Regions from separate parts of the Kitasatospora sp. NPDC058492 genome, predicted to be linked through region 3. Evidence: riboswitches for the same ligand, from Rfam matches in the RefSeq annotation. Region 3 holds a riboswitch; each other region holds the start of a gene.

Region 1 (7,879 bases), on a different contig from region 3:
AGCACGGGCCGGACTCGATCCGCTTCTACACCCGCACCCGCACCGTCACCTCGCGCTGGCCCTCCGGGGTCAAGGAGGGCGCGAGCTTCACCATCCCGACGATGGGCTGAGGGCGCCGTGCACGACCTCACAGAGGACCAGCTCGCCATCGCGGCGACCACCCGGGCCTTCGCCCGCGAACACCTGGCGCCGAACGCGGTCGCGTGGGACCAGGCCAAGCACTTCCCGGTGGACGTGCTGCGCAAGGCGGCGGACGTCGGCCTGGCCGGTGTCTACGTCCGCGAGGAGTCCGGCGGCTCCGGGCTCACCCGCGCCGACGGCGTGCTGGTGTTCGAGGCGCTGGCCACCGGCTGCCCGTCCATCGCCGCCTACCTGTCCATCCACAACATGGTCGCCTGGATGATCGACCGCTACGGCGACGACGCCCAGCGCGCCCGCTGGCTGCCGGGCCTCAGCGCCATGGCGACCCCCGCCAGCTACTGCCTCACCGAGCCCGGCGCGGGCTCGGACGCGGCGGCACTGACCACCCGAGCCCGCCGGGACGGGGCGCACTGGGTCCTCGACGGCGTCAAGCAGTTCATCTCGGGCGCAGGGGCCTCCCAGGTCTACCTGGTGATGGCCCGCACCGGCGGACCGGGGGCCGGCGGGGTGTCCGCGTTCGTCGTCGAACGCGACGACGCCGGCGTCTCGTTCGGGCCCGACGAGAAGAAGATGGGCTGGAACGCCCAGCCCACCCGCCAGGTGCGGCTGGACGGCGTCCGGCTCCCGGCCGACCGCCTCCTGGGAGCCGAGGGCGAGGGCTTCCGGATCGCCATGAACGGGCTGAACGGCGGCCGGCTCGGCATCGCCGCCTGCTCCCTCGGCGGAGCGCAGGACGCCCTGGAGCGGGCCACCCGCTATCTGGCGGACCGCGAGGCGTTCGGCGCCCGGCTCCTGCACGCCCAGGCGCTGCAGTTCCGGCTCGCCGACATGGCCACGGAGCTGGAGGCGGCCAGGTCGCTGCTCTGGCGGGCCGCCTCGGCCCTGGACCGGGGGGACCCCAGAGCGCCGGAGCTGTGCGCGATGGCCAAGCGGCACGCCACCGACACCGGCTTCGAGGTCGCCAACCAGGCGCTCCAACTGCACGGCGGCTACGGCTACCTGGCCGAGTACGGCATCGAGAAGATCGTCCGCGACCTGCGGGTGCACCAGATCCTGGAAGGAACCAACGAGATCATGCGCGTCATCGTCGCCCGCGGCCTGACCGGGGCCGCGTGATGGCCGGGAACGACCTCGACGAGGTCCTGGTCCACCGCGAGGGCCGGGCGGGCCTGATCGTCCTCAACCGCCCCGCGGCCCTGAACGCCCTCACCCACGGCATGGTGCGAAGGATCTCCGAAGCCCTGGACGCGTGGGAGGAGGACCAGCGGGTCGACACCGTGGTCATCACCGGCGCCGGTGAGCGGGCCTTCTGCGCCGGCGGCGACATCGTCGCCATCCACCGCGCCGCCACCGGCGCGGACCCGGGCGCCGTCGAGGAGTTCTGGCGCGACGAGTACCGCCTCAACGCCCGCATCGCCCGCTACCCCAAGCCCTACGTCGCGCTCATGAGCGGCATCGTGATGGGCGGCGGGGTCGGGGTCTCCGCCCACGGCAGCGTCCGGATCGTCACCGAGACCACACGCGTCGCCATGCCCGAGGCCGGCATCGGCTTCGTCCCCGACGTCGGCGGCACTTACCTGCTCGCCCTCGCACCCGGCGAGCTGGGTACCCACCTCGCCCTGACCGCGGGCTCCGTCGGCGCCGCGGACGCGCTGCTCTGCGGCCTCGCCGACCACTTCGCCCCGGCCGAGCGGCTGCCCGCGCTGCTGGACGACCTGGCCGAACTCCCCGTGCACGACGCCCTCGAACGGAACGTCGGGCCCGCACCGGCCGGCCTGCTGGACGGTCGGCGGGCCTGGATCGACCACTGCTACGGGGCCGACACCGTGGAGGAGATCCTCGACCGCCTGCGGGACAGCGGCGAACCGGAGGCCAAGGAGGCCGCGGACCGGATCGCCGCCAACTCGCCCGCCGCCGTGAAGGCCACCCTCGCCGCCCTGCGCCGGGCCCGCACCCTCGGCCCGCTGGAGGCCGTCCTCGACCAGGAGTACCGGACCTCCTGCGCGGCGCTCTCCACACCGGACCTGGCCGAGGGGATCCGCGCCCAGGTCATCGACAAGGACCGCTCCCCGCGGTGGAACCCGTCGACGCTGAGCGCCGTCGAACCCGCCACGGTGGCCCGCTACTTCGCCCCGCTCGGCGACCGGGAACTCGGCCTGTCCCCCACCACACCCCTGGAGCGCTGGTGACCCACCGCAACGGATTCAACGGAGTCATCGGATTCATCGGACTCGGCAACATGGGCGGCCCGATGGCTGCCAACCTCGCCACGGCCGGACACACCGTGACCGGCTACGACCTGGCGCCGGAGGCACTGCGGCGGGCGTCCCGGACGGAGAGCGGCGTCCGTCCGGCGCGGTCCGCGACCGAGGCGGTACGGGAGGCCGACGTCGTCATCAGCATGCTGCCGGCCGGCCGGCACGTGCTGGCCGCCTACGCGGACCTGCTGCCCGCCGCCCACCCGGGAACGCTCTTCGTCGACTGCTCCACGATCGACGTCGCGGACGCCCGGGCGGCGCACGACCTGGCCGTGAACGCCGGGCACCGGGCCGTGGAGGCGCCGGTCTCCGGCGGGGTGGTCGGTGCCACGGCCGCGAGCCTCACCTTCATGGTCGGAGCCGCCGAGCCGGACTTCGAGGCGGCTCGACCGGTGCTGGAGGCGATGGGCCGCAAGGTCGTGCACTGCGGACCCCCCGGTGCGGGGCAGGCCGCGAAGATCTGCAACAACATGATCCTGGGCATCTCGATGATCGCGGTCAGCGAGGCCTTCGTGCTCGGGGAGAGCCTCGGGCTCAGCCACCAGGCCCTCTACGACGTCGCCTCGACCGCCTCCGGCCAGTGCTGGGCGCTCACCACCAACTGCCCCGTCCCCGGACCGGTGCCGACCAGCCCGGCCAACCGCGACTACGCGGCCGGGTTCGCCGCCGCCCTGATGGCCAAGGACCTCGGCCTCGCCGCCGGGGCCGCCGACGCCGCCGGCCTGCCCACCGAACTCGGACGCAGGGCGGCACAGCTGTACGCGGACTTCGCGCAGGCCGACGACGGCGCCGGCCTGGACTTCTCGGCGATCATCACCACCCTGAGGGAGGACGGCAAGTGACCGGCTACGAGACGATCCTGGTCGAGCGCAAGGGCCGGGTGGGGCTGATCACGCTCGACCGGCCCAAGGCGCTCAACGCGCTCAACACCCTCCTGATGAACGAAGTCGCGCAGGCGGCAACGGAGTTCGACCGTGACCCGGAGATCGGCTGCCTGGTCATCACCGGCTCGGAGAAGGCCTTCGCGGCCGGCGCCGACATCAAGGAGATGCAGTCCCTCGACTTCGTCGACGCCTACCTCGGCGACTGGTTCGCCGCCTGGGACCGCTTCGCCGCGCTGCGCAAGCCCGTGGTGGCGGCGGTGGCGGGCTACGCGCTGGGCGGCGGCTGCGAGCTGGCGATGCTGTGCGACATCCTGCTGGCGGCGGACACCGCGAAGTTCGGGCAGCCGGAGATCAAGCTCGGCGTGATCCCGGGCATCGGCGGTTCGCAGCGGCTGACCCGGGCGGTCGGCAAGGCGAAGGCGATGGAACTGTGCCTGACCGGCCGGATGATGGGCGCCGAGGAGGCCGAGCGGGCCGGCCTGGTCTCCCGGATCGTCCCGGCGGACCAGCTGCTGGCCGAGGCCCTGACGGTGGCCGAGACGATCGCGGCGATGTCCACCCCGGCGGCGGTCATGCTCAAGGAGAGCGTCAACCGCTCGTACGAGACCACGCTCGCCGAGGGCGTGCGCTTCGAACGGCGCCTGTTCCACGCCACGTTCGCCACGACGGACCAGAAGGAGGGCATGGCGGCCTTCGCCGAGAAGCGCCCGCCGGAGTTCCTCAACCGCTGACGGTCCGAGCAGTTCGCGGCGCGATGTGGCGCGATGTGACGCACGAACCCTTGACCGGATCTTTTCCGTATCGCCATGATGGGCCGTCAAGTTGTGACTCCGCCGCTGGGGGAAGTCCGGTTCGAATCCGGCGCTGACCCGCAACGGTAGGCCGCCGACTCCACGTCGGCGGCGAGCCCGAGTACCCGGCGGCGGAGGTGTGTCGTCCCCTCCTCCCGTCGTGGTCTGCGGGCCGGAGCTCCGAGGGCTGCCCGGCTTGTTGCCGCCGCCCTCCGGGCCCCTGCGTGCGGGCCCGGAAAGGCCCACCGTGTCCCCGTTCCGACGCCCCCTGCGCCTCTTCGCGATACCCGCGCTCGCCCTCGCCACCGTCCTCCCGGCGGCCGCTGCCGCCCAGGCCGCGCCTGCCGCCGCGACCTCGTCCTCGACGATCCGCCCCGACGCCGCCGCGGGCGGCTGGCTCGCCCGCCAGCTCGTCGACGGCGACCACTTCGAGTCCGTCTTCAACGGGACCGCCTACCCCGACCAGGGCCTGACCATCGACGCCGTACTGGCCTTCGCCGCCTCGCGCAGCTCCGACCAGGCCGCCGCGAAGGCCACCGCCTGGCTGGCCAAGCCCGAGATCATCAGCGGCTACCTCGGCGACGGCACCACCGAGGCCTACGCCGGGGCGACCGCCAAGCTGCTGCTCGCCGTCGAGGTGCGCGGCGGGAACCCGACGGCCTTCGGCGGCGTCGACCTGCCGGCCCGCCTGCGCTCGCTCCAGACCGCCGAGGGCCGGTTCTCCGACCGCTCGCAGTGGGGCGACTACAGCAACGCCTTCGGCCAGTCCCTGGCCCTGATCGCCCTGCACCGTACGACCGGTGGCGCCCCGGCCGCGGCCGTCGACTTCCTCGCCAACAGCCAGTGCGCGGACGGCGGCTACCCGGTCGCCTTCGGCCAGGCCACCTGCACCAGCGACCCGGACGCCACCGCGCTCGCCGCCCAGGCCCTCGCCGCCACCGGCCGCACCGCCAAGGCCAACGCCGGGCTCGGCTGGCTGACCGCCCACCAGAACGCCGACGGCGGCTTCCCGGCCGCCGGGGCCGCCGCGTCCAACGCCAACACCACCGGCCTCGCCACGCAGACACTGCTCTCCGGCGGGCGCTTCGTGGCCGGCCTCAAGGGCTGGAGCAGCCTGGTCAAGCTCCAGCAGGGCTGCGCCACGGACCCGGGCGTGCGCGGGGCGGTCGCCTACGACGCGACCGGCTTCAACCCGGCCACCGGCGCCCGGGCCACCGCGCAGGCCGTCCTCGGCCTGGCCGGCACCCCGCTGGCCACCCTCTCCGCCGCCGGTGCCCGCCCGGACGCGCCCGTGCCGGCCTGCCCGGCGACCACCCGCTGACCACCCGCTGACCCCGAGAGGAGAGCTCCGATGACCGACACCCCGGCGCCCGCGCGCCCGGCCCGCCGCACCCTCGGCTCGATCGCCGCCGCCGCTGCCCTGACCGCCGGCCTGCTCGGCGCCTCCGCCGTCCAGGCCCCGAAGGCGCAGGCCGCCGCCTGCGACGGCACCACCGGCGTCACCGTCGTGGTCGACTTCACCGCCGTCGGCGGCGGTATCCAGACCGGCTGCGCACCCGGCGACCCCGCCAGCGGCCTGGCCGCGCTGACCGGCGCCGGGTTCGCGTACACCTTCCACCCGCGCTACCCGGGCTTCGTCTGCACCATCAACGCCCTGCCGACGACCTGCACCAACCCCACCGGCAGCGCCTACTGGTCGTACTGGCACGCCCAGCACGGCGGCCCCTGGTCGTACAGCAACCTCGGCGCGGGCAGCTACAACCCGGCACCCGGCGACGTCGAGGGCTGGTCCTTCGGCGCCGGCGCCCAGCCGGGCGTCACCGCGCCCTGACCTCCGGAGACACCCCGGTGCCCCGGCCCCTCCGGAAGGGGGGCCGGGGCACCGGCGGTGCGGCACGTTCGGCGCCGCCGGGCGAGCAGCACCATGGTGGCCGTCGCAGCGGTGAACAACAGGGTGTTCACCACGCTCCCGCCGGTGGTCAGCAGCCGTGGGACAAGGCAACCGCCTGGTCCCGCCAGGTCCACACCCTCGCTGTTCGACACGCCAGCTCAGCTCTCGTCCGAGCATCTCCAGGACGGCGGTGTGGCCGTTGCGTGTTTCTGAACTCAACTAATACGTAAGGAACTTGAGGCGAAGGACCCTGGTCTGCAGAAGCTGGGCGCCGGGACGTGTGAGCGGCCCCGCGTACCGGAATCGGTGCGCGGGGCCGCTGTGGGGCATCGGGTGGTTCAGCAGTGGGGCGGGTCGGGCGCGTTGTGGAATAGAACCGCACCCCGACCGCGCAGTCCAGGCCGCAAACCCGCCAGGCTCCGCCCCGATAACTCCCTTGTGCGGCGGGTGGGTTGGGTCCTGTCGGGTCGCGAAGAGGCTGGTCTGGGGCGTCGGCGTCGGGCGGTGCGGGCTCGGGCCGCCGGGGGCCCGGTGGAAGTCCCTCCGTGCACCCGGCGTGATGTGATGGCAGGTCAGCTCGCTGCTTCCGCGTCCAGGACGGCCAGGGTATCCGGATCAGTTGCCGTAGCAGAGCGAGACGGTGTCGCCGAGGTGAACGGTGGTGGCCCGGGTGGCGGTGGTGGCGGTGGTGCCGTCCAGGGTGATCTTCCAGGTGGAGGAGCCGCTGTTGGCGGTGCCGTTGATCGCGGTGACGGCGCCGGTGCCGGAGGACGGGGTGACGGCGGTGACGCAGCCGGCGGGGGTCGCGGATGCGGCGGCGTCGAGGACGTCGCCGAGGGTTGCGGTGGTGCCGGTCGGGGTGAGGGCGACGGCGCAGACCTTGAGTGCGCCGGTGCCGTCGTCGATGACCAGCGGGAGCTTGGCGGCGGTGCCGGGGACGAAGGTGGCGGTGGCGGCCCAGGCCGGCTCGCCGGCGGTGGTCGGGGCCGGCGGGGTGGCGGTGAAGCCGGCGCCGGCGACGGCGCGCAGGCCGTCGACGGAGGCGTAGGGGGAGGGGGAGGTGTCGGTGGGCAGGTACTTGAAGCCGCCGCCGGGCTTGAACTGCTGGGCGATCAGGAAGTCGACGGGGCTCTTGCCGGTGCCGCTGGTGAAGTCGGGGCCCTGGGGGTTGATGCCGCAGGCGTTGAGGCCGGAGACGGCCCAGCCGTTGGAGTCGGTGTTGACGCCGAACATGGCGTTGAAGGCGCCGGAGGCGGTGAGCTTGCCCTTGAGGAAGTTCTTGGCGGCGACGATCGCCGGGTCGGTGGCGGGGACGCCCCCGGTGCAGAGCGAGGCCATGGCGGCGCCGGTCATGTCGATGTCGCTGCCCTGGGCGAGGGCGTTCGGGTCGCCTGCGGCCTTGCTGAAGTTCCAGCCGCCGTCGTTGTGCTGGTTGGCGCGCACCGCCGTGACGGAGGCGTCGAGCAGCGGCTGCGGGACGCGGGGGTTGCCGGCCTGGGTCTTGGCGCCCGCGAGGGCGAGGAGGCCGAAGACGGTGCCGTTGAAGTTGGCGGACGGGTCGTAGTAGCCGGGTTCGGCGGTCTGCCAGTAGGCGGCGAGGTCGGCGACGAGGTTGCGGCCCGGGCCGACCCGGGCGGGGTCGATGCCGGCGGCGTAGGCGTTGAGGATGCCGCGCTCGTAGTCCGTGACGACCGGTGAGGCGCTCGGCCAGCCGGGGGCGGCGAGTTGGCCGCGGTACACCAGGCGGGCGTTCTTGGTGGGGTCGCCGCCGGGGGTGACGTCGGCGGCGGCCGTGCCGGCGGCCGCGAGTGCGCTGAACGCCCACTCGTTGGAGAGCCCGCCGCCGGTGACGTAGCTGCCGTCGGCGGCCTGGAGCGACTTCAGGTAGGTGACGCCGGTGCTCTTCGAGGTGGC
Region 2 (7,879 bases), on a different contig from region 3:
GGTGGCGTCGTCCTCGGCGATCAGGCCGAACAGCGCCGGGTTGGCGCCGAACAGGGCGTCGCGCAGCTGCTCCTCGGTGGCCACGGCCTCCTGCGGGGCCTTCTCGTACTCCGCGAGCTCGCGGATCAGGGCGAGGATGACGGGAACGTCGGTCACGACGGCGGTGCGGATCATGCCGCGAGCCTACTGCGCGCCCCCGCCCCCGGCCCAGGCCCTGATCGGGGCCCGGGCCGGGGGCGGGCGGGTCAGCGGGCCGGGACGGTGCGCAGGTAGTCGGCCAGCGCGGTGATCGCGGCCGGGTTGCGCGGGCTCTCCACCAGGTCGACGTAGTCCAGGACGAAGATCCGGTCGTTCCTGACCGCCGAGACGCCGGCCAGCGGCGGGAAGGACTTCAGGAAGGCGCGCTTGGCGTCGGCGCCGGTCTCGCCGTAGTTGTTGATCAGGATCACCTCGGGGTCGCGCTGCACCACGCTCTCCCAGCCGACGGTGACCCAGGTGTCCGCGAGGTCGCCCATCACGTTGGCCCCGCCGGCCTTGGCGATGATCTCGTCGGCCGCGGCGAACTTCCCGGCGGTGTACGGCTTGTCCTGCCCGCTGTCGTACAGGAACACGGACGGCCGGCGCTCGGGCTGCGGGGCGGCGGCGACCTGCGCCTTGAAACCGGCGACCAGCTTGTCCGCCCGGTCGCGGACGTCGAAGATCTCGCCGAGGTTGGCCAGGTCGGTGTAGAGCGCGTCCAGCGGGGACATCACGCCGCGCTCGGTGCCCTTGCCGCTGCGGCAGGACTCGCTGAGCACGTACGAGGCGATGCCGAGGTCCCCCAGCGCCTGCGGGGTGAAGCCGCGGCCCTCGTCGAAGCCGTAGTGCCAGCCGGCGAAGACCAGGTCGGCCTTGGCGCCCAGCACGATCTCCTTGGTGATCTCCTTCTTGGAGAGCCACGCGGTCTGCTGGTAGCCGTCCTTCCAGGCGACCTGGTCGACCCGGCCCTTGTCGTCGGGCATCACGTAGCCGGCCATCCGGTCGGCCAGGCCGAGGGCGAGCATCAGCTCGGTGATGCCGACGTCGTTGGTCACCGTCCGGGCGGGCTTCTGCGGGAAGGTGAGCTTGGTGCCGCAGTTCTCCACGGTCACCGGGTAGTGGGCGGAGGCGGCGGTGGCGTCGCCGCTCGGGGCGATCTCGGCGCCGCAGGCGGTGAGCCCGAGGGTGAGCAGGGCGGTGATGGCAACGGCCTTGGTGCGCACGGGGGTTCCTTCGGGGGGTGGGTCAGATCCGGTCGAAGAGCAGTTGGACGGCGCCGGTCACCGGGTGCCGGACGGGGGTGGCCCGGACGCCGAACACCTCGGCCAGCAGGGCGGGTCGGAGCACCTCGGCGGGCGGCCCCGAGGCGACGATCCGGCCGGCCCGTAGCACGTACAGCAGGTCGCAGTGGCCGGCCGCCAGGTTGAGGTCGTGCAGCGCGGTGAGCACCGTCGGGCCGGCCTCCCGGACCAGCGCCAGCACGTCCAACTGGTGGGCGATGTCCAGGTGGTTGGTGGGCTCGTCCAGCACCAGCAGCCGGGGCTCCTGGACCAGCGCGCGGGCGATCAGCACCCGCTGCTTCTCGCCGCCGGACAGGCTCAGGAAGCCCCGCCCGGCCAACTGCTCGGCGCCGACCTTGCGCAGCGCCTCCGCGCAGCGCGCGTGGTCGTCCGCACCCGGGCCGCCCAGGCCGCGCCGGTGCGGCAGCCGGCCCATGGCGACCACCTCGGCCACCGTGAAGTCGAACTCGGCGGAGTACTCCTGGGGGAGCGCGGCCACCCGCCGGGCGGCCTCGCGCGCGGTCAGCGCGTGCAGGTCCGTGCCGTCCAGCAGGACGGCCCCGGCGGCCGGCCGCAGCGCCCGGTAGACGCAGCGCAGCAGCGTCGACTTGCCGCTGCCGTTCGGTCCGATCAGTCCGACCACCTGCCCGGCGGCGGCGTCCAGGGCGACGTCGTGGACCAGCCGGGCACCGGCCAGCTCGACCGAGACGGAGTCCAGGGCGAGATCCATCAGCGGCCTCCGAAGGAATAGCCGCGACGGCGCATCAGCAGCAGGAAACAGGGCACCCCGAGCACCGCGGTGACCACCCCGACCGGCAGTTCGGCGGGCGCCAGCAGGGTGCGCGAGACGATGTCCACCCAGACCAGCAGCAGCGCCCCGGCGAGCGGCGCGACCAGCAGCACCCGGCGGTGCCCGGCGCCGACCAGCATCCGGGCCAGGTGCGGCACCATCAGCCCGACGAAGCCGATCGCCCCGCTGACGGCCACCACCGTGCCGGTGACGGCGGCGGTCACCACGAACAGCTCGCGGCGCAGCCGGTCCGGGTCCACGCCCAGCGAGGCGGCCGTCTCGTCGCCCATGGCGAGCGCGTCCAGCCGGCCGGCGGCGCAGGCCAGGTACGCCAGGCCGGCCAGCACGGTGGCGGCGGCGATCGGCACCGAGCCCCAGGTGGCGCCGCCGAGGCTGCCGAGCAGCCACATCATGGCGTCCCGGGCGGCCTCGCCGCGGGCGGCCGCGAAGACCATCAGCGCGGTGACGGCGGAGAAGCCGTAGGAGAGCGCGGTGCCGGTGAGCACCAGCCGCAGCGGGGTGAGCCCGTAGGCCGTCCGCGCCGCGAGGTAGACCAGCACCATGGCGACCAGCGCGGAGCCGAACGCGGAGGCCGAGATCGCCCACACCCCGAGCGAGGCGAAGGCGCCGAGCAGCAGCACCGCGTTGGCGCCGACGGCCGCGCCGGAGGAGATGCCGAGTACGAACGGGTCGGCCAGCGCGTTGCGCACCAGGGCCTGGACGGCGACCCCGGTGGCGGCCAGCCCGGCGCCGACCACGGCGGCCAGCACGGCGCGCGGCAGCCGGATCTCCCAGACGATCGCGTAGGCGGCGGCCTCCTCCGCCTCCAGCCGTCCGCCCGTCAGCCCGGCGGCCAGCAGCCGCAGGACGCGGGGCAGGCCGATCCCGGAGGCGCCCAGCGCCACGCCGCAGAGCAGCGAGAGCAGCAGGGCGGCGGCCAGGCCGACGGCGAGCGGGAGGGCGGGTATTCGGCGGGCGGGCGGGCTCGTTGCGCCACTGCCCGCGGCTGCGGTGCTGCTCACGGTGCGCCTTGCCTCGGGCCGCGGGTGCGCGGGGGCGGCACCGGTCGGGCGCGGGCCCGGGCGCCATCCCCTCGCAGTCCACGGCGAGTTGTCGGGAGTTCAGCGGCCGGGGGCGATCGGGCTGGCGCGGCCCCGGGGGCCGTGCTCACCGTTGCGGGTCAGCGCCGGATTCACACCGGACTTCCCCCTCGGACGCCCTGGCAGCATAACAGCCACTCAGGCTAGGCAACCCTTACCGGGCTCGGGTGGGGCGTGAACGCACGACCGCCCCCGTCCGGGCTCGCGGACGGGGGCGGTCGGGTGGCGACGCGTCAGGCTCAGGCCTGCTTGGTCTCCCAGAAGATCTTGTCGACCTCGGCGATCAGGTCCAGCAGGGCCTGGCCGGTGGCGGGGTCGGTGGACGCCTTGGCGGCCGAGGCGGCCTTCAGGGTGTCGTTGATCAGCTGGTGCAGCTGCGGGTACTTCTCGAAGTGCGGGGCCTTGAAGTAGTCGCTCCACAGCACCGAGATGTGGTGCTTGACGGCCTCGGCACGCTGCTCCTTGATGATCAGGGCGCGGGTGCGGAAAGCCGGGTCCTCGTTGGCCTGGTACTTCTCCTGGGTGCCCTTGACCGACTCGGCCTCGATCCGGGCCTGCGCCGGGTCGTACACGCCGCAGGGCAGGTCACAGTGGGCGTGGGCGGTGGCGCGCGGTGCAAACAGACGAGAGAACATGGGAGTCCTTCCTTAGATCGTCTTCCCGCGCCCGAGATTACCCTTCCGCCCCCGGGGTTTCGCGATCGGGCGGTGGGCCTAGGGCAAAAGGCGGACCCGGAACCGGGGTAATCCGGACATCGAACGGATCGAACGGGGTGACGGTCCGTACGGCAGACTGGGACCGGGCGGTCCGGGAGGAGGAGTCGTGGCGCGGAGCACGGAACCAGCGGGTACGGAACCGGCGGGCACGGAACCGGCGGGCACGGAACCCCGGGGGCGGGGCCGGGGCGGCGGCGCGGTGCCGTTCGGGCTGGTCGACGTGGCGGGCCCGTCGATGGTCCCGACCCTGCGCGAGGGCGACCAGTTGCTGGTGCGCTACGGCGCGCCGATCCGGCCCGGCGCGGTGGTGCTCTTCCGGCACCCCTTCCAGCAGGACCTGCTGGTGGTGAAGCGGGCCGCCGAGCGGCGTCCGAGGGGCTGGTGGCTGCTGTCCGACAACCGGCCGGTGGACAGCGACAGCCGAAGCTACGGCCCGGTCCCGGACGAACTGGTGCTCGGCCGGGTGCTGCTGCGGCTGCGCCCGCGCCCGGCCTGGCTGGCGCCGGGGCGGCGGCTGGAGCGGCTGCTGCTGAGCACCCGGCTGGCCCGGGTGCCGGGCCTGGCCCGCCGCCTGGGCGTCTGGGCGGAGCAGCTCTGACCCCCTGGGCCCTGCCGGGGACCTAGCCGGCGGCGCCGAGTGCCGCGGCCTCGGCCTCCTGGCGCTTGCGGGCCCGGTACGCGGCGACGTTGGCGCGGGTCGCGCAGCGGTCCGAGCAGTAGCGGCGGGAGCGGTTGGTCGAGGTGTCCAGGTAGGCGTTGCGGCAGGGCGCGGCCTGGCAGATGCCGAGCCGGTCGGCGCCCAGCTCGGTCAGGTGGACGGCCAGGCCCATGCAGGCGACCGCGCTGAAGTGCGCGGTGGCGGTCGGCGAGTTGTCGGCCAGGTGCAGGTGCCAGCGCGGCCGGCCGGCGTCGTCCAGGTAGTCGTGCCCGGAGACCAGCGGGCTGACCGGGTACTCCATCAGCAGGCTGTTCAGCAGGTCGACGCCCCGGATCTCGTCGCCCTCGGCGGCGGCCTCGAAGACCCCGCGCAGCCTGGTCCGCACCGCCCGCAGCCGGGGCAGGTCGGACTCGTCGGCCTGTGCGGCGGCCCGCGAGGAGTCGGAGAACAGGCCGCGCACCGCGTCCACGGACGTCAGCGTGTCGGTGCCGCGTTCGGGCTCCTCGGTGTTCACCAGCCGAACGGCGAGATCGGCGTACGAGGCGAGCTCCACGGAGGTCCTTCCAAAAGGTCGGTAACGGGCTGATTGCGTCCAGCCTATTACCTGGGTGGGGAAAACGTCGGCGCCCGGCAGGAGCAGCCTGCCGGGCGCCGGTCGGTACGGTTCTACAGCACCTTGGAGAGGAAGGCGCGGGTGCGCTCGTGCCGGGGGTCGGTGAGCACCTCGCGGGGGTTGCCGGACTCGACCACCACACCGCCGTCCATGAACACCAGCGCGTCGCCGACCTCGCGGGCGAAGCCCATCTCGTGGGTGACGACCACCATGGTCATGCCCTCCTCGGCGAGGCCGCGCATGACGTCGAGGACGTCGCCGACCAGTTCGGGGTCGAGCGCCGAGGTGGGCTCGTCGAACAGCATCAGCTTGGGCTTCATGGCCAGCGCGCGGGCGATCGCGACGCGCTGCTGCTGGCCGCCGGAGAGCTGGGAGGGGTAGTTCTTCGCCTTGTCGGCGAGGCCGACCCGCTCCAGCAGGACCATCGCCCGCTCCCGGGCGGCGGCCTTGCTCTCGCCCTTGACCTGGACCGGGGCCTCCATGACGTTCTCGACGGCCGTCATGTGCGGGAACAGGTTGAAGCGCTGGAAGACCATGCCGATGTCGCGCCGCTTGACGGCGACCTCGCGGTCCTTGAGCTCGTAGAGCTTGTCGCCCTTCTGCTGGTAGCCGACCAGTTCGCCGTCCACCCAGAGGCGTCCGCCGTTGATCTTCTCCAGGTGGTTGATGCACCGCAGGAAGGTCGACTTGCCGGAGCCGGAGGGGCCGATCAGGCAGAACACCTCGCCCTGCTTGACCTCCAGGTCGATGCCCTTGAGCACGTGCACGGAGCCGTAGGACTTGTGGACGCTCTCGGCGCGCACCATCGGCTGCCCGGTGGCGGCGGCCGGGGTCTTGCTCAGGTCGGTCATACGTGACCACCTCCCTCAAGCCCCGGGACGACGTCGGCGCCGGTCTTCGGGGCGGGCTTCCCGGCGAACAGGCCCCGCAGCCGCTGCACCGGGGTGGGCGGGAGGGTCCGGTTGGAGCCGCGGGCGTAGTAGCGCTCGATGTAGTACTGGCCGATGGTCAGCAGCGAGGTGAAGAACAGGTACCAGAGGCTGACCACGATCAGCAGCGGGATGTTCTGGTAGTTCCGGGAGTAGATGACCTGACCGGCCCGGAAGATCTCCTCCAGGGAGATCACGCTGACCAGCGAGGTGGTCTTGAGCATCGAGATGGTCTCGTTGCCGGTCGGCGGGATGATCACCCGCATGGCCTGGGGCAGGACGATCCGGCGCATGGTCTGGAACCGGCTCATGCCGAGCGCGTGGGCGGCCTCGGTCTGGCCCTCGTCCACCGACTGGATGCCGCCGCGGACGATCTCCGCCATGTAGGCGGCCTCGTTGAGGCCGAGGCCCAGCAGGGCGGCGACGAAGGTCGGGATCAGGACGTTGGTGTCCGCGGACCAGAACTCCGGCCCCCACGGGACGCCGATCGACAGCTTGGCCCAGATCAGGCCGAGGAAGTTCCAGAACACCAGCTGCACCAGCACCGGGGTGCCGCGGAAGACCCAGATGTACATCCAGGCGGTGCCGGAGAGCAGGGGGTTCGGGGACAGGCGCATCACGGCGAGGACGATGCCGCCGATCACGCCCATCAGCATGGAGAGGACGGTCAGTTCCAGCGTGACGACCATGCCGTGCACGATGCTGTCGTGGAACAGGTACTGCCCGACGATGTCCCACTTGAAAGCGGGGTTGGTGAAGAGGGCGCTCAGCAGCATCGCCGCGAGCAGGGCGATGACGACGGCGCCCACCCAGCGTCCGGGGTGGCGGACCGGGACGGCCTTGATGGTCTCAGGCCGTCCCTCCTCCGCCTTCCCCTTGTCCAGAGAGTTCACGGTGTGGCCTCGGGGGAGAGAGGGAGCAGGCGGACGGTCAGTTCACGGCGCCGTTGACGGTCGACTTGTCGAGGGCGCCGGACTCGACGCCCCACTTGGTGAGGATCTGCTTGTAGGTGCCGTCGTCGATCAGCGACTGGACGGCGCCCTGGATCGCGGGGGTGAGCTTGGAGCCCTTGGCGACGGCGACGCCGTAGGGGGCCACGCCGTAGGTGGAGCCGAGCTTCTCCAGCTGGCCGCCGGCCTGCTTGATCGCGTAGTCGACGACCTGGGAGTCGGCCATCATCGCCTGGTCGCGGCCGGAGACGACGGCGTTGGTGACGTCCGTCTGGAGGTCGAACTTGTCGCCGTCGTTCTGGATGCCCGGCTTCCCGTTCTTGGCGCAGTCCGGGTTGCGGGTGTCCTTGATCTCGTCGGCCTGGGTGGTGCCGGTCTGGACGGCGACCTTCTTGCCGCACAGGTCGTTGGGGTCGACCTTGTCGGGGTTGCCCTTCTTGACCGCGATGGCGCTGCCGGAGTTGAAGTAGGTCACCATGTCGACGACCTGCTCGCGCTCCTTGTTGTCCGTGAAGGACGACATGCCGAGCTGGAACTTGTTCGACTGGATGCCGGGGATGATCGCGGTGAAGCCGGAGTCCTGGACGTCGGCCTTCAGCCCGAGCTTGGCCGCGATGGCGTTGGCCAGGTCCACGTCCATGCCGATGACCTTGCCGCTGTCGTCCTTGAACTCGTCCGGCGCGTACGAGGCGTCCGCGCCGACCAGGAGCTTGCCGGAGGACTTGACGTCGGCGGGGACGAGGGCGGCGAGCTTGTCGTCGGCCTTGACCGCGTTGACGGTCGCGGAGGCGTTGGGCGCGCCGCTGCCGCCGTCGCTCTTGCTGC
Region 3 (7,879 bases):
CCCCAGACCACCGGGACGCCGACGGTGATGGCGACCACCACGGTCGGCAGGATGAAGATGACGGGGCGCTTCACAGCGGTGACCTCCGATCAGGCCGGCTTGGCGATGACGACGAACTTGTTCTCCTCGCCCTTGAGGAACTTGATCAGCCCGCGCAGGCCGCCCCAGCCCTCCAGGAACGAGAACAGCGGGATGGCCGCCACCACGACGATCGGCTCCCACCACTTGCGCCGGTGGTTCGCCGAGGCGACGACGTTCAGGCGCAGGCCCTCCCAGTACGTCCAGATGACGTAGGCGAAGTTGATCGACCAGACCAGCACCACGGACTGGGTGACCGGGGAGGTGTTCCAGGTGCCGGTGAACCAGGCGACCAGCAGCACCAGGCCGACGTGCTGGAGCGGGCCGAGCACCCAGCTGACCATGCCCATCCCGATGAACAGCCGGTACCGCAGCGGGATCGTCCTGTTGAAGCAGAGCGCGACCAGGCCCCAGGCCCAGCGCTCGCGCTGCTTGAGGAAGTCCTTGACCCCGGCCGGCGAGGCGCCGTAGCAGCGCCCGTTGAACCAGTCGCTGCGGCCCGGGTAGCGCTGGCAGAAGTTCAGCGCCATCTGGGCGTCCTCGACGATGGTCTTCGGGCCGAAGTCCCAGCCGATGGTGGCCTCCACCGAGGAGCGCATCAGGAGCAGTTCGCCGTGCACGCCGGCGATCGGGGTGCCGGTGCCGGTCATCGCGCGGAAGCGGGCGATGTCGTCGGCCGGGCGGATCGCGTCGGCGAGCCAGGTGAAGGTGGAGACGGCGTTCTCCCGCGGGTACGTCAGGATGCCCTGCGCCATGTGCTTGGCGTCGTCCCCGGCCCGGCGCTGCCGGTTGACGAACTGCGCGACGGCGGCGGCGGTGTCCGGGCCGACGCCGGTGTCGTCGTCCATGTGCAGCACCCAGACGTCGTCCTCGGCCTCGCCCTCCTCGATCCGCAGCTCGTGCGAGTAGTGGTTGGCACGGGCCTTGAACTTGGTGCCGTTGGCCGTCTCGTAGGCCTTCGGCACGGTCACCACCCGGATCAGCGGGTTGCGGGCGGCCAGCCCGTCGATCTTCTCGGCGGCCGCGCAGCCCTCCTCGGTGAGGACGTCCACCCGCATCCACGGGAAGTAGGCCGGCAGGTGCTCGACGTACGAGAGCACCGAGCGCTCCAGCGCCGGATAGGTGTCGTGACGGCCGATGGTCGGCACCAGCACGATCAGGAAGTCGTCCTCGACCGGCACGGCCGGCGTCATCCGGCTCACCTGGCGCAGCCGGCGGCGGACCATCAGCACGCCCTGGAAGCCGATCAGGACGCCGAACACCGGCATCCCCCACAAAATGGTGATCGTCCAGCCGAGCGGGGTGGGGTTGGGCACGTAGGCCCAGACCGAGAAGGCGAAGATGACCGTGAAGGAGAAGTAGAACGGGAGGACCCGGGGCTTCCACGACATCTGTCGCTCGGCGAGCCGGGCGGCCTCGCGGGACGTGGTGAGCACCGTCCGTGCGGGGGCTGTCGATGGCATGGCGAAAGTCGCTCCTCGTCTGCTGGCGGGCCGATCCCCTGCGGGAGCCGGGTCGTTCGTGGGCGGTCCGGGGTTGCGGCGGTCCAGGCCCGCGGCGGTTCAGGGCTGCGGCGGTTCGGGGCTGCGGAGGTTCAGGCCTGCGGCGGGCGGTCCGTCGGCGGACGGTCCGTCGGCGGGCGGTCGGCCGGGGGCGCGACCGGGCCCGGGGCGACCGGACCGGGCGTCACCGGCGGCGCGGCGGGCCACGGCTGCTGGGCGAGCGTCGACGGGTGCGGGGCCGGCTGGGTGGGCTGCTGCGCGTACGGCACCGGCTGCGACGGCTGGGCCGGCGCCGGCTGCGGCCAGGCGGCGGGCTGCGACTGCGGCGCCGGGGGCTGCTGCGGCCACGCGGGCTGCGGCTGCTGCTGGAACGGCGGCTGCGGTGGCCAGGCGGCCTGCGGCTGCGGCGGCTGTTGCTGCTGTTGCTGCGGCCAGGCGGGCTGGTGCTGGAACGGCTGCTGCTGCTGGAACGGCTGCGGGCCCGGGGCCGGCTCGGCCGGGATCGTCTGCAGCAGCGACCAGTGCAGCTGTCCGCCCGACGCCGCGGCGGCTTCCGACGCCCCCCGCTCCCGCCACTTCAGCCGGGCCAGCAGCAGGATCAGCGCCGCGGTGACGACCACGCCGAGCGCGAAGGTCGCGAGCTTGAGGCCGCCCTCGGTGGTGCTGGTGAACCACTCCCGCTGCGGCTTGTCCAGGAGTGCGCCGGTCAGGCTGCGCACCCGGTTGTACCCCTCGACCAGTGCGACGCCGGCCGCCACCCCGAGCGCCCAGGTGCGCCCGCGCAGCAGCAGGATTCCCGAAACCAGGTAGATCAGGCCGTAGTTGAGGCTGCCGGTCTCGGCGTCCACCGAGGTGCCGCCGTAGTAGAAGATGCCTTTGACGTAGGTCGCGAACCCGACCTGGCCGAAGCAGTTGTACGCCGCCCAGCCGAGCAGCACCACGCCCCAGCCGACGGCGATGCCGCCGGCCGCGCGCATCGCACGCGCCTGTCCCATCCCGCACCCCCGCCCCGCCGGGCCCGTCCCGGCGTCAGCCCCTCGGCTTCGCCGCCACAGGATGCCACACGGCACAACGGACACGGTATTCCGGCCGTTCAACGGAATTCAGTGGTGTAGCACACCTCGCGGCGACCGGCTCGGCGGACGCACGGGGCGGCTCGACGAACGCGCGGGGCGGCTCAACGGACGTGCAGGCCGCCCCAGTCGACGTTCGCGCCGAACGGGCCGGCGCCGCCGGTGAGCGCCAGCGGGCTGTGGTAGGTGGCGTTGACGTCCGCGCCGGAGTTGCGCGGCTGGTCCGGCGTCAGGTTGTCCGAGGTGAGCGACTGCCCCCAGACCGTCCAGATCGTCCAGGGCGTGCGCCGCAGCGTGTCCGGCTGGCGGGAGTTGACCGGGACGGCGAAGGACTCGGCCAGGATCCGCGGCTTGCCGTAGGCGGCGAGCCCGTCGTAGTACCGCTTGGTCCACACCTCGCCGGTGCCGATCGGGTGCGCGGGGCTGCCGCTGTAGTCGTCCACCCCGACCACGTCGACGTACTGGGAGCCCGGGTAGTAGTCCCACGGGTCCGCGCCGGGGGCTCCGTCCCAGGACACCGGCGTCCAGACGAACAGCAGGTTGTGCAGGCCCCTGGTCTCCACCAGGTAGCGGTAGGTGATCCGCCACAGCGCCTGGTAGTCGGCCGGCTTCTGGCCCGACCACCAGAACCTGCGGGCGCAGTCCTGCACGTTCATCTCGTGGTACGGGCGCAGCAGCACCGGCACGTCGTGGGCGGCCAGGTACTCCAGGTGGTCGGCCAGGTAGGACAGGTCGGTCATCAGCGCGCGGTACTCGGGGGTGTCGTGCGCGCTGTCGACGACGCGGCCGAACCAGCCCTTGTCCTTCGCGGCCGGGGAGTTCGAACAGAGCACCTGCTCGAAGGACTTGACGTCCGAACCGGGGTAGGGCTGGTGGAAGGACATGCCGACGATCCCGGCCGGCCCCCCGCCGTTGTCGGGCAGTTCGGTGGTGGTGCCGTCGCAGTTGTGCTGGACACCGGCCGTGCCGTAGCTGCCGTCGTCGGCGCGCGGGTGGCCGGACCAGACGGCGGAGAGCAGGTCGACGGCGTCGTCGGTGTACTGCCAGCCGGCCCGGCAGGTGGGCCACCGGCCGGCCGAGTAGGAGCGCGGGTCGCCGACACCCCAACCGGTCTGGCCGTAGCCGGGGCCGAGGTCGGTCTCGACGAAGCCGGGCAGCTTGCCGGTGAGGTCGGCGGCCTTCTTGTAGTAGTAGCCGACCTGCTTGGTGCCGCGGTAGTCGCCGTACTCGGGGTTGTTGCGCTCGTTGTGCGCCTCGACGTGCTGGCCGATCACCGTCCCGCCGCTCTGCCCGGTGCGGGCCTGCCCCTCCAGGTCGGCGAGCAGCTGCTGGACGGCCCGGGCGTTCGGCGAGGCCTGCGGGTCCCGGGCGAGCAGGTCCCGGCCGACCTCCGGCGGCAGGGTGCGGCCGGAGAAACCGACCGCCACCGGGACGCGGGCGGGCTGTTCGCCGTCGGCCCGGCCGTCGCGCTGCAACAGCGCCACGGCGCCCGCGGCCACCACGACCCCGGCCGCGGCCAGGACGGCGGGCTTGCCGCGCAGGGCTCTGGGCAGGGCCACGGACCGCTCCTCCGGTTGCTCGCCGGCACCGGCCCAGGCGGACACAACCGGAACACTCGTGCGAATGACTGCCCCGAGAGCCTGCCACACTCCCCCGGCCCCGGCGAGCGAACCCGCCGGGGCCGGGGTGTCACGGCGGATCAGCCGGCCGCGGCGGCCCCCGGCGCACCCGGCGCGGCCGCGGACGCGGCCTTGGCGCGCTGGAGCAGCTGGCCCTTCACGTGCTCGCCGAAGCCGGCGGCCGCCGCGGTGGCGGCGGCGTCGGCGGTGTTGCCGCCCTTCGCCGAGCCCTCGACCGTGAAGTAGGCGTACCGGCCAAGGGTGTTGTGCGTGTTGGTGCAGCCCGGCGTAGCGCAGAAGGCCGGCGCGCCCGGCGCGACGGCGCCCTTGAGGTGGCCGGTGTAGCTCTTCATCGAGGTCTCGGCCTGGATCTTGTGGTCGAAGACCGCGACGCCGACGGTCACCGCGCTGTCGCCGGAGACGTAGGTCGCCCGGAGCACCTTCTGGCAGCCCTGGTCACCGAGGACCTTGCCGAGCCCGCCGGTCGTCGAGTTCCCGTCCCAGCAGGGCGAGTCCAGCGAGACGAAGGTCCGGTTCCAGGTGGCGCCGTTGACCGTCACCTGGAGTGCGGAGAACAGCGCCCCCGCGTCCTGCGGCGCCGGGTCGGTGGCGGCCTCCCAGATCGGCTTCGACGGGTCGTCCGGCGCGCCGCCCGGGGTGCCGGACGGGTTCCCGCCCGGGGTTCCGGCGGCATTCGGCGCGGCACTCGGTGCGGCGGAGGACGGCCGGTTGGAGGCCGAGGCGGTCGGCCCGGCGGTCGGCTTGTCGCCGTCGCCCTTCGTCAGCAGCACCGCACCACCCGCGACCAGGCCGCCGACCAGGACGACCGCGACCGCCACGCCGAGGGCCCGCAGCCGGCGGCGGCGCTTGTCGTCCGCCGCGTTGCGGTCCGCCAGCGCCTGCCAGTTCGGCTCGGCGCGCTGCGGCGCCTGGGGCTGCGGGTACGGCTGCGGGTGCGCCTGCGAGTGTCCTTGGGGATGCACCTGGGGATGCGGCTGGGGGTTCGGCTGCCACTGCGGCGGCAGCTGCTGCCCCGGTTGGCCCGGCTGCGGCAGCGGAGGCTGCCCCGGCGGGCCGGGCTGCGCGGGCGGCTGCGCGGGCGGCACCGGAGGCCCGTACGAGGCCGGCGGCGGCCCGAAGCCCCCGCTCGGCGGCAACACCGGACCGGGCACCACCGGCGGCTGCTGACCGTGCGCGTCCCCCGGCCCGGTGGGAGGCGTTCCCTGCGGACCCTGCCCGGGTGCGCCAGTTCCGTCGCTCACGCGCCCCCTCGCTTCGCTCGATGATCGCTTCGCGGAACGCGCCCCTCGGCGCTTCGCTCGCTCATGCGCCCAGATCGTAGGGCATGCCCCCGCCAGCCGGTCCGCCCGGTGACCGTTCCGTATCGAAACCAGGACGCCGGAGCCCGGAACCAGGGCCCCGGGAGCCCGGATCCGAGGCGCCCCAAGGCCACGACCCGCCCCCTCCCAGCACCCCCGGTTATCGCGCCGACACACCGCGCCGTACTACATGTGGGGTCGCATCAGAGAGACACCACAAGATGTATGCTCAATCCTGCTGTCGATGCAGGGGAACCCGGTGCGAATCCGGGACTGCCCCGCAGCGGTGAGCGGGCGGCTCCAGCAGCCGCACCGCGAGTCCGAGTACCTGCCGACGGTGTGCGCACGGGCCCTCCCGCAGAGGCCGCGCCAGCACGAGAACTACCTTCCGGGCCTCGCGGGCGGGCCGGGGACGCCACTGTCGCGCGACGCTTCCTGCGTACGTGCCGTGCTCCCCTGCCCCGAACGGCCCGGTACCCCCCGATCACCGCCGCCGATCGCCGCCAGGAGAGAGCGCCTTGACCACCGCTGCCTCAGCCACCCTGCCCGCCCAGGGCACCGGCCCCGCCCCCACCGACCCGACGGTCTCCGACCCCGGCGGCGCGCTCCTTCGGCTGCTCACCGACCGCAGCGTCGACCTCCCCCAGGTGGACCCCGGCCATGTCGCCGCCGCCGCGCTGCGCGGCCGCCACGCCGGCTCGGACTTCGCCGAGCTGCGCGGGCTGGCCGTGGACGCCGCCGCGTCGATGATCGCCGAGGACCCCCAGTACTCGAAGCTGGCCGCCCGGCTGCTCGCCCTGGAGATCGTCGACGAGGCGAACAGCCAGGGCTCGCGCTCCTTCGCCGCCTCGATCGCCGTCGGCCACGACGAGGGCCTGATCGGTGACACCACCGCCGCCTTCGTCGCCAAGCACGCCGCCGCCCTGGACGCGCTGATCGACGTACACGGCGACGACCGCTTCGAGTACTTCGGCCTGCGCACCGTGCAGTCCCGCTACCTGCTGCGCCACCCGATCACCCGCAAGGTCATCGAGACCCCGCAGCACTTCCTGCTCCGCGTCGCCTGCGGCCTGGCGGTCGGCGACAGCGAGCAGTCCGTGCGCGAGGTCGCCGAGCTGTACGGCCTGATGAGCCGGCTGGAGTACCTGACCTCCTCGCCGACCCTGTTCAACTCCGGCACCCGGCACCCGCAGATGTCGAGCTGCTACCTGCTCGACTCCCCGCTGGACAACCTGGACTCGATCTACAACCGCTACGCGCAGATCGCCCGGCTGTCCAAGCACGCCGGCGGCATCGGCCTGTCCTACTCGCGCATCCGCTCGCGCGGCAGCCTGATCCGCGGCACCAACGGCAAGTCCAACGGCATCGTCCCGTTCCTGCGCACCCTCGACTCCTCGGTCGCCGCCGTCAACCAGGGCGGCCGCCGCAAGGGCGCGGCCTGCGTCTACCTGGAGACCTGGCACGCCGACATCGAGGAGTTCCTGGAGCTCCGCGACAACACCGGCGAAGAGGCGCGGCGCACCCACAACCTCAACCTGGCGCACTGGATCCCGGACGAGTTCATGCGCCGGGTCAACGCCAACGAGGACTGGTCGCTCTTCTCCCCCGCCGACGTGCCCGAGCTCGTCGACCTGTGGGGCTCCGACTTCGACGAGGCCTACCGCAAGGCCGAGCTGGCCGGCAAGGCCGTGCGCACCATCCCCGCGCAGACCCTGTACGCCCGGATGATGCGCACCCTGGCGCAGACCGGCAACGGCTGGATGACCTTCAAGGACGCCTCCAACCGCGCCGCCAACCAGACCGCGCTGCCCGGCCGCACGGTGCACTCCTCGAACCTGTGCACCGAGATCCTGGAGGTCACGGACGACTCCGAGACCGCCGTCTGCAACCTCGGCTCGGTCAACCTCGGCGCCCACGTCGCTCCCGGGGCCTCCGTCGACGACCTGCTCGGCGCCATGGACTGGGAGCGCCTCGACGCCACCGTCCGCACCGCCGTGACGTTCCTCGACCGCGTGGTGGACATCAACTTCTACCCGACCACCGAGGCCGGCACCTCCAACTCCCGCTGGCGCCCGGTCGGCCTCGGCGTGATGGGCCTCCAGGACGTCTTCTTCAAGCTGCGGATCGACTTCGACTCCGCCGAGGCCGCGCGGCTGTCCACCCTCATCGCCGAGCGCATCATGCTCACCGCGTACGAGCGCTCCGCCGACCTGGCCGAGCAGCTGGGCCGCCACGAGGCCTACGGCGAGACCCGCGCCGCCCGCGGCGAACTGCACATCGACCACTTC

The links. A riboswitch is a leader RNA that binds a small molecule or an ion and turns the genes downstream of it on or off. The one in region 3 is predicted to bind cobalamin.
Region 1: another riboswitch for cobalamin. It lies ahead of ACFWPI_RS05960 (peptidase); the one in region 3 lies ahead of ACFWPI_RS34190 (ribonucleoside-diphosphate reductase subunit alpha).
Region 2: another riboswitch for cobalamin. It lies ahead of ACFWPI_RS13035 (iron ABC transporter permease); the one in region 3 lies ahead of ACFWPI_RS34190 (ribonucleoside-diphosphate reductase subunit alpha).

What each region holds. Positions count from the first base shown of each region.
Region 1 covers NZ_JBHXMU010000006.1:32,763-40,641, reverse strand. The annotation lists gene ACFWPI_RS05985 (CoA-acylating methylmalonate-semialdehyde dehydrogenase) at 1-110, shown strand, start outside; gene ACFWPI_RS05980 (acyl-CoA dehydrogenase family protein) at 118-1,257, shown strand; gene ACFWPI_RS05975 (enoyl-CoA hydratase/isomerase family protein) at 1,257-2,330, shown strand; gene mmsB (3-hydroxyisobutyrate dehydrogenase) at 2,327-3,241, shown strand; gene ACFWPI_RS05965 (enoyl-CoA hydratase) at 3,238-4,014, shown strand; cobalamin riboswitch at 4,082-4,222, shown strand; gene ACFWPI_RS05960 (peptidase) at 4,322-5,395, shown strand; gene ACFWPI_RS05955 (flagellar hook-length control protein FliK) at 5,426-5,905, shown strand; gene ACFWPI_RS05950 (hypothetical protein) at 6,581-7,879, opposite strand, start outside.
Region 2 covers NZ_JBHXMU010000016.1:13,234-21,112, forward strand. The annotation lists gene ACFWPI_RS13020 (GNAT family N-acetyltransferase) at 1-174, opposite strand, end outside; gene ACFWPI_RS13025 (ABC transporter substrate-binding protein) at 246-1,241, opposite strand; gene ACFWPI_RS13030 (ABC transporter ATP-binding protein) at 1,264-2,028, opposite strand; gene ACFWPI_RS13035 (iron ABC transporter permease) at 2,028-3,110, opposite strand; cobalamin riboswitch at 3,200-3,339, opposite strand; gene sodN (superoxide dismutase, Ni) at 3,428-3,823, opposite strand; gene sodX (nickel-type superoxide dismutase maturation protease) at 4,140-4,502, shown strand; gene ACFWPI_RS13050 (CGNR zinc finger domain-containing protein) at 4,525-5,115, opposite strand; gene ACFWPI_RS13055 (amino acid ABC transporter ATP-binding protein) at 5,229-6,026, opposite strand; gene ACFWPI_RS13060 (amino acid ABC transporter permease) at 6,023-6,997, opposite strand; gene ACFWPI_RS13065 (ABC transporter substrate-binding protein) at 7,035-7,879, opposite strand, start outside.
Region 3 covers NZ_JBHXMU010000075.1:23,602-31,480, reverse strand. The annotation lists gene ACFWPI_RS34215 (glycoside hydrolase family 113) at 1-74, opposite strand, end outside; gene ACFWPI_RS34210 (glycosyltransferase family 2 protein) at 90-1,541, opposite strand; gene ACFWPI_RS34205 (hypothetical protein) at 1,673-2,575, opposite strand; gene ACFWPI_RS34200 (glycoside hydrolase family 26 protein) at 2,758-4,212, opposite strand; gene ACFWPI_RS34195 (hypothetical protein) at 4,353-5,255, opposite strand; cobalamin riboswitch at 5,800-5,942, shown strand; gene ACFWPI_RS34190 (ribonucleoside-diphosphate reductase subunit alpha) at 6,134-7,879, shown strand, end outside.